Regions from separate parts of the Enterobacter dykesii genome, predicted to be linked through region 1. Evidence: predicted binding sites of a transcription regulator. Region 1 holds the regulator's gene; each other region holds the start of a gene.

Region 1 (2,205 bases):
TCCGCGCCCGACAGCCCCGCCTGGCTTTGCACGATGTCGCGCGGTCGTAAAAAGGGAATGGGGCACAGCACCGCCCCCGGCGTGCCGTCGCGTTTTTTCAGGATCTGCGGGGCGTGCCCGGCGCTGGCGACCACAGTGGTATTGAGAAATGCCAGGATGTCGCGGGATTCATTGAGCGTCGCGACGGAATCATGGTTGCCGGCGACAATCACCAGATGACAGCCGGTTTGCTGCAAATTCACCACGAAGCGGTTGTACAGTTCACGCGCATAGCTGGGGGGCGAGCCGGTATCAAAGATGTCACCCGCCACAATAATCGCGTCCACCTCGTGCGTCCGGGCCGTTTCCAGCAGCCAGTTCAGGAACGCTTCATGTTCAGCCGCACGGCTTTTGCTGTAAAAATTTTGACCCAGATGCCAGTCCGAGGTGTGAAGTATGCGCATAGCTGATCCGTGGCAAAAAAGAGAAAGCAGGATTATAAACGTTCAGAGACGGGAAAATAACCGCTGTAATAAAACAACGGTTTGCCCGTTATCGTGGTACTGTTTTTCATAAATCTGTCATAAATCTGACGCATAATGGCGCCGAATTACAAACTTGTAACGTAAATAAGATAAGACAGGGCAAAGTATGGCGAGACGTATTCTGGTCGTAGAAGATGAAGCTCCAATTCGTGAAATGGTGTGCTTCGTGCTCGAGCAAAACGGCTTCCAGCCGGTTGAAGCGGAAGATTATGACAGCGCAGTGAACCAGCTGAATGAACCCTGGCCCGATCTGATTCTGCTGGACTGGATGTTGCCCGGCGGCTCCGGACTGCAGTTTATCAAACACCTGAAGCGTGAGGCGCTGACCCGCGACATCCCGGTTGTGATGCTCACGGCGCGCGGAGAAGAAGAGGATCGCGTGCGCGGTCTGGAGACCGGCGCGGACGATTACATTACTAAACCGTTCTCCCCAAAAGAGCTGGTTGCCCGCATTAAAGCCGTGATGCGCCGTATTTCGCCGATGGCGGTGGAAGAGGTGATAGAGATGCAGGGGCTGAGCCTTGATCCCACCTCACACCGCGTGATGACCGGTGAAAATCCCCTCGACATGGGGCCTACCGAATTTAAACTACTGCACTTCTTTATGACCCACCCGGAACGCGTGTACAGCCGCGAGCAGTTGCTGAATAACGTCTGGGGAACTAACGTGTATGTCGAAGACCGGACGGTTGACGTACATATTCGCCGCCTGCGAAAAGCGCTGGAACTGAGCGGCCACGATCGCATGGTGCAGACGGTCCGCGGCACGGGTTATCGTTTTTCTACCCGTTTCTGAACAATGACAGGAGTGTGACGCGTGCTGGAACGTCTGTCATGGAAAAGGCTCGTCTTTGAACTGATCTTATGCTGTATTCCGGCCTTCATTCTGGGGGCCTTTCTTGGACACCTGCCGTGGTTTCTGCTGGCGTCGGTCACCGGGCTGCTGATCTGGCATTTCTGGAACCTGCTGCGCCTCTCCTGGTGGCTGTGGGTTGACCGAAGTATGACGCCGCCGCCGGGAAGCGGCAGCTGGGAGCCGCTGCTGTACGGTCTGCATCAGATGCAGATGCGTAATAAAAAGCGCCGCCGCGAGCTGGGGAGCCTGATTAAGCGTTTTCGCAGCGGCGCAGAGTCGCTGCCGGATGCCGTGATTCTGACGACCGAAGAAGGGACCATCTTCTGGTGTAACGGCCTGGCGCAACAGCTGCTGGGCCTGCGCTGGCCCGACGACAATGGCCAGAATATCCTCAACCTTCTGCGCTATCCCGAGTTCACGCTGTATCTGAAAAAGCGTGATTTTACCCGTCCGCACAATCTGAAGCTCAATAATGGTCGCCATCTGGAAATCCGCGTGATGCCCTACAGCGATAAGCAGTGGCTGATGGTGGCGCGCGATGTCACCCAGATGTACCAGTTGGAAGGGGCGCGTCGCAACTTCTTCGCCAACGTCAGCCACGAACTGCGAACCCCGCTAACCGTGCTTCAGGGCTACCTGGAGATGATGCAGGAGCAAACGCTTGAAGGCGCGCCGCGTGAAAAAGCGCTGCACACCATGCGCGAGCAAACGCACCGGATGGAAGGGCTGGTGAAGCAGCTGCTGACGCTCTCGAAGATTGAAGCGGCGCCAACGCTTGCGCTAAATGACACTATTGATGTCCCGATGATGCTGCGGGTCGTGGAG
Region 2 (2,205 bases), 380 kb from region 1:
CAACCTGCGTTTTTGCAGCAAGCGTTATGCCCCGCTGCGCCAGGGTTTTCTCATCATCAAACTCCGGGTATTCGCCCGGCTTGTCGAAGGCGGTCAGGTCGCTCGCCTTGCTGAGGTCCACCTTGTAAATCAGGTTACGCATGCCGTCGTTTTTATCGCTTCCCTGCTCAATCAGCAGGATGTGCTGGTCATCGAGCGCCACGATGTCGCCGATTTTGGCGTCGCTGTTTTTGCTGTAGGCCGCGCTGTCGATGGGGTAACCGTACATCGCCGTTTTGCCGGTCGCCGGGTCGAAGCTCACCAGACGGGTAAACAGCGCCTGCTTTTTGCTCTTACCGTCGATATCCAGCGTGCTTTGCACGGCGGCGATAATCCGCCCGTCCGGCATGCGGGTCAGGCCTTCAAAGCCCCGATTCGCCTGGCGCCATTTGATAATGTTTGGCAGACCGCCCGCGATGGATTTCTCCCCCTCCGCGGCCTGCGGCCCGTGGATCGCCAGGATCTTCCCTTTGCTGTCGACGTTAATCATGAACGGGCCATACTCGTCGCACAGCCAGTAGCCGCCTTTGCCGTCCGGGGTGATGCCTTCTGTGTCCAGGCCACGGTTGTCACCCTTCAGGATCTTGAGGGTGTCGCTGAACGCCACTTCATTGGTGGAACCAATCACGCCGCTTTGCAGCGGCAGACCGTTAATCTCGCCTTTATCATCATGCAGCGGGCGGGCATCAACAGCCTCCGCTTTGCCGTTCTGAACGCGGATGGTCATCAGCAGCGGCGCGAAATCTGGCGTGACAAATATTTTAGCTTCGTTTTTACCCATTTTTGGCGCATCAGCGTTTGGACCGCGATCGGTCACGGTCGCAAAGGTCAGGGCGTCGCCCTGCTTGCCGGTAAACAGCAGGCCGGAGCCAATGCCCACGGGGAGTCCGTTCGGAAAGGCGCTGGCAAACGCGCCGCTATAGCTCACGTGGGAACCTTCTGGGAAGCTGACGACATAGCGCTCAGCAGTAGGCTGCGCCGCCAGGCCAGAGAAAGAGAGCGCACAGCCGATTAGCACAGGAATAATTTTTCTTTTCATATTGTTAGCATCCAGTTAGTGAAGCCAACAATGTAAAGAATAAACGTGTCAGAAAAATGACATGGAAGGGACTCTGACCAACGCAGCGGCACGTATATCCCTCTTCAGAAATGTAAACTTACGTCTTTATCTATGACAACTGAAACATTTTTGGAAATTATTAGAAACTTAATTAATTCATCTCAAAGGGCTTTTTTCCCCTCGTTCAAACCTCGTTTAGCAAACTCTTTAAACTTTTACTAAACGCGAATTTAATTGCTATTGACGGTTCGCCAAACAAACAATTCAGCAACAGATAAAAACAAAATAACTAACAAAATCAGCATAAAACCACGACACGCATCACATTTGCAGTCATAAACATCACTTGTTAAGGTGCCCTCAGATTAATTTAATGACGAGGAAAAACTCATGAAAAAGCTTAACGTACTCATCCTTTCCGCTCTGACCGCTGTCTCTGGCTCCGCACTGGCGATGGGTGGCAGCATTGAGCAGGGTAAAAACTTTACCAACCTGAATGTGGAAATGGGTAAATCGACCTCCGGTCTTTACACCGAAGGTAACTGGCTTAAAAACACCGATGACGGCACCCAGACCGGCGGCGTAGGCGCAGGCTACAACCTGGAAGTGGGCCCGGTCATGCTGAATGCAGGTGCGAAAGCGATCTACATCGGCCCGAAAAAAGGCGATAACGGCGTGGCGTTCCCAATCGGCGGCGGCGTGAACGTGGCACTGACCGACAGCATCAACGTCTTCGGTGAAGGTTACGTTGCGCCAGACGGCCTGAACAACAGCGTGAAAAACTACGTGGAAGCTAATGGCGGCGTAAGCTGGACCCCAATCAAACCGGTTACGCTGAAAGTGGGTTACCGCCACGTGAGCGTTGACGGCAAAGACGGTCGTCCAAACCACACGCTGATCGACGGCGCATACGTGGGCGGCGGCGTGAGCTTCTAAGCCGACGAACAAACAAAAAAACCTGCCAGATGGCAGGTTTTTTTGTCTCGGGTATTACTTGTGTACCACCACCAGCTTCTGGTTCACAAACTCTTTGATCCCCAGATCCGACAGCTCGCGCCCGTAGCCGGACCGCTTCACGCCGCCGAACGGCAGCTCTGGCGCGGTAT
Region 3 (2,205 bases), 2.2 Mb from region 1:
CGCCGGGAACATGCGCACCGACAGGTCCGCGTATTCCGCGATGCGCTGCCCCCAGATCCCCGCCGCGTTGACCACCACGGCGGCATACAGCTCGCTGTGTTCGTTATATTGCGTATCAAGGATCCGCACGCCGCAGATACGATGACCTTCGCGGATAAGCCCGGTCACTTCGTGCCCGGTCAGAATGCGTGCGCCATGCTCGCGGGCGTCCAGCATATTGGCGGCGGTCAGGCGGAAGGGATCAACGGTGCCGTCAGGCACTTTCACCGCGCCGATAATCGCCGGGTTAACAGACGGTTCCAGCCGTCGTGCCAGCGTCGGGTCCATGGCCTCAGCCTGAATGCCTGCTGCAGTGCAGGCGGTAATAAAGGTGTCCTGAAAGGCGAGGTCATCTTCGGGAAGAGTAATAAAGAGGCCGTCGGTCGGCTCAATGCAGTGGCGGGCGATACGCTTGAGGATCTGGTTTTCAGCAATACATTCGCGTGCGGATTCACCGTCGGTAACCGCGTACCGCGCGCCGCTGTGCAGCAGGCCGTGGTTACGCCCGGTTGCGCCCGTGGCGATATCGTGGCGCTCCAGCAGCGTGACGCTTAAGCCGCGAAGGGCGCAGTCGCGTGCGATCCCGGCGCCGGTTGCGCCACCGCCAATGATTATCACATCGCTGTAGCGAGGATCGTGAATGGTCATTGTTTACCCTCTATGTTCGTTTTTTTATCATTTAGCCATATCAATAGTGTGGTTTGTTTGATTTCGAACATAAACGCGCGAAATTCGAAAGTGAAACGTGATTTCATGCGCTTTTTTGCGCATTCTGTCATATTTCTGTAACAATCTGTGCGTTGATTCACAGTAACAATCACCGTGATTTCTTAACATCCCCGCCTCTGGAATTCAGGTGCGAGCCACCTGCCCATTCAATTCAAGGCCACGGAGGCTGTTATGCTCAGTATCTTCAAACCTGCGCCGCACAGGGCGCGTCTGCCAGAGGCAGAAATTGATCCGCTATACCGCCGTCTGCGCTGGCAAATTTTCCTGGGGATCTTCTTCGGGTACGCGGCGTACTACCTTGTACGTAAAAACTTCGCGCTCGCGATGCCGTATCTGGTGGAGCAGGGCTTCTCCCGCGGCGATCTGGGGTTCGCGCTGTCGGGGATCTCAATCGCCTACGGTTTTTCCAAATTCATCATGGGGTCGGTATCGGATCGCTCGAATCCGCGGGTATTCCTGCCCGCCGGCCTGATCCTGGCGGCCGCGGTCATGCTGTTCATGGGCTTTGTGCCGTGGGCAACCTCCAGCATCGCCGTCATGTTCGTCCTGCTGTTCCTCTGCGGCTGGTTCCAGGGGATGGGGTGGCCGCCGTGCGGGCGTACCATGGTGCACTGGTGGTCGCAAAAAGAGCGCGGCGGCATCGTGTCGGTGTGGAACTGCGCCCATAACGTGGGCGGCGGTATTCCGCCTCTGCTGTTCCTGCTGGGGATGGCCTGGTTCAACGACTGGCATGCGGCGCTCTATATGCCTGCCTTTGGCGCCATTCTGGTGGCGATTATTGCCTTCGCGCTGATGCGCGATACGCCGCAGTCCTGCGGCCTGCCGCCGATTGAAGAGTACAAAAACGACTATCCGGATGATTACAGCAAGGAGCACGAAGAAGAGCTGACCGCAAAACAGATCTTCATGAAGTACGTCCTGCCGAACAAGCTGCTGTGGTACATCGCGGTGGCGAACGTGTTCGTTTACCTGCTGCGCTACGGCATCCTCGACTGGTCGCCAACCTACCTGAAAGAGGTGAAGCACTTCGCGCTGGATAAGTCCTCCTGGGCCTATTTCCTGTATGAATACGCCGGGATCCCGGGCACGCTGCTTTGCGGCTGGATGTCAGATAAGGTGTTTAAAGGCAACCGCGGCGCGACGGGCGTGTTCTTTATGACCCTGGTGACCATCGCGACCGTGGTGTACTGGCTCAACCCGCCGGGCAACCCATCAGTAGATATGGCCTGCATGATTGTTATTGGCTTCCTGATCTACGGTCCGGTGATGCTGATTGGCCTGCACGCGCTGGAACTGGCGCCGAAAAAAGCGGCGGGCACGGCGGCAGGCTTTACCGGTCTGTTCGGCTATCTGGGCGGTTCGGTCGCGGCGAGCGCCATCGTGGGCTACACCGTTGACTTCTTCGGCTGGGACGGCGGCTTTATGGTGATGATCGGC
Region 4 (2,205 bases), 370 kb from region 1:
GGGCTCATCGAGGATCAGCAGGTGCGGGCGGTTCACCAGCGCATTAGCCAGCGCCAGCTGATACTGATCGTCCGGAGAGAGCGTATTGGCGCGGGCCTGTCGCAATGCGTAGAGCGCCGGAAACAGGTCGTAAACGTCACTTTTCGCCTCCGGGTTGGGTTTCCCCATCGCCCGCATGGCGATATGCAGATTCTCCTCAATTGTTAACTGGGAGAAGATCCGCCTGTCCTGCGGGACATAGCCTATCCCCGGTCCTGAGCGCTGTTCTGGCGGCAGGTTAAGCAAGTCGCGCGGCGGTGCGCCCGCCTCGTGCCAGATGATGCTGCCGCTTTCAACGGGCACTCTCCCGGCGATGCAATTCATGAGGGTCGTTTTCCCCATCCCCGGCAGGCCAACGACGCCTGTACACATCCCTTGCGGAAAATCCAAATTCACGTTCCATAGCGTATGTTGACTTCCGTAAAACTGATTCACAGCACGCAGACTCAACATCTTTCTCTCCTTAAAAATGTGTGTAGGTGAGGCTCGGGTTTGAATCTGCAAAACCCCTGCCAGAAACCGAAAAGTGTTCAAAAAAAAGGCTTTTTTAGGAATAAATCACCGGAAAGTGGTCTATTAAAAACCGGATTGCACATCGACGGTGCTGGCGGTGGTGAGTTGTGGTGCAGAACACAAAATGATGAAAATGTGAGCAAGATCTCGTCGATTGGTTATGAATGACGCAACTGTTAATCAGCAAAAAATAGCTATAAAAATTTTTTCCCGCCGTCTCGTGGGAAAATCCGGGAATTTGCCGAGCGCCAGTCTGCATGGGCTGGAAGCAGTTATCCACTATTCCTGTGGATAACCATGTGCATTAGAGTTAGAAAACACGCGATAAGCGAGAGAGGACGCGGCTTACGCCCAAATTGGCGCGAAACGCGGCTTTAGAAAATATCGTTTATTATTTAATTGCTTAGATAAAAGCAATTCCCGTCATGAAAGTGTCACCCGTTGCCACAAAACTATCATTACCTGGCTTGACAAATGTTAAAAAAGAAAAAGTTCTGGGGATAACCTGACCTGACTGGTGTTTTATATTGTCTCAGTCTAAATTTTGGCCGTTATCCCACTCATCATTCAGGCGCTATGCTAAATATCCTGACATGCCACTGGTTTTTCATCCAGTGTTTTTTACTGGCATTCCTGGCAACAACGAGTAAAATTACTCACCTGCCGCTTATAACGTCATCAGGTCGTCGCCCATGAGTAAACCGTTCAAATTGAATTCTGCTTTCCGTCCATCTGGCGATCAGCCTGAGGCGATCCGTCGTCTGGAAGAGGGGCTGGAAGACGGGCTGGCGCACCAGACGCTGCTGGGGGTAACTGGCTCGGGTAAAACGTTCACCATAGCCAACGTGATTGCGGATCTCCAGCGCCCAACGATGGTGCTGGCACCCAACAAAACCCTGGCCGCACAGCTTTACGGCGAGATGAAAGAGTTCTTCCCGGAAAATGCGGTGGAGTATTTCGTCTCCTACTACGACTACTACCAGCCAGAAGCCTACGTGCCGAGTTCTGACACCTTCATCGAGAAGGATGCCTCGGTGAACGAACATATCGAGCAGATGCGTCTGTCGGCCACGAAGGCGCTTCTGGAGCGTCGCGATGTGGTCGTCGTCGCGTCGGTTTCCGCGATCTACGGTCTGGGCGATCCGGATCTCTATCTCAAGATGATGCTGCACCTGACGCAGGGGATGATCATCGACCAGCGGGCGATTTTGCGTCGTCTGGCGGAGCTGCAGTACACCCGCAACGATCAGGCGTTCCAGCGCGGCACCTTCCGCGTACGCGGAGAGGTGATCGACATCTTCCCGGCGGAATCGGACGATATGGCGCTGCGCGTCGAGCTGTTTGACGAAGAGGTTGAACGCCTGTCGCTCTTCGACCCGCTGACCGGACACGTTGAGTCGGTGATCCAGCGCTTCACCATCTACCCGAAAACGCACTACGTGACGCCTCGCGAGCGAATCGTGCAGGCGATGGAAGAGATCAAAGTGGAGCTGGCCGAGCGCCGTAAGGTGCTGCTGGCGAACAATAAGCTGCTGGAAGAGCAGCGCCTCAGCCAGCGTACCCAGTTCGACCTTGAGATGATGAACGAGTTGGGCTACTGCTCCGGAATTGAAAACTACTCGCGCTTCCTCTCCGGGCGCGGGCCGGGCGAGC

What was found. The regulator PhoB, encoded in region 1, activates phosphate uptake and scavenging genes when phosphate is short. The targets are predictions, from matches to a motif close to CTGTCATAAAACTGNCNNAT.
Region 2: F0320_RS02615 (esterase-like activity of phytase family protein) is a predicted target of PhoB. The motif match lies at 1,124-1,143, and genes of this name have one in related genera.
Region 3: glpT (glycerol-3-phosphate transporter) is a predicted target of PhoB. The motif match lies at 812-831, and genes of this name have one in related genera.
Region 4: uvrB (excinuclease ABC subunit UvrB) is a predicted target of PhoB. The motif match lies at 994-1,013, and genes of this name have one in related genera.

Annotation. Positions count from the first base shown of each region.
Region 1 covers NZ_CP126604.1:940,202-942,406, forward strand. The annotation lists gene sbcD (exonuclease subunit SbcD) at 1-443, opposite strand, end outside; gene phoB (phosphate response regulator transcription factor PhoB) at 631-1,320, shown strand; gene phoR (phosphate regulon sensor histidine kinase PhoR) at 1,342-2,205, shown strand, end outside.
Region 2 covers NZ_CP126604.1:562,881-565,085, reverse strand. The annotation lists gene F0320_RS02615 (esterase-like activity of phytase family protein) at 1-1,078, opposite strand, end outside; gene F0320_RS02610 (YfaZ family outer membrane protein) at 1,490-2,035, shown strand; gene F0320_RS02605 (NAD-dependent succinate-semialdehyde dehydrogenase) at 2,090-2,205, opposite strand, start outside.
Region 3 covers NZ_CP126604.1:3,128,328-3,130,532, reverse strand. The annotation lists gene glpA (anaerobic glycerol-3-phosphate dehydrogenase subunit A) at 1-687, opposite strand, end outside; gene glpT (glycerol-3-phosphate transporter) at 940-2,205, shown strand, end outside.
Region 4 covers NZ_CP126604.1:1,308,145-1,310,349, forward strand. The annotation lists gene F0320_RS06175 (ABC transporter ATP-binding protein) at 1-492, opposite strand, end outside; gene uvrB (excinuclease ABC subunit UvrB) at 1,245-2,205, shown strand, end outside.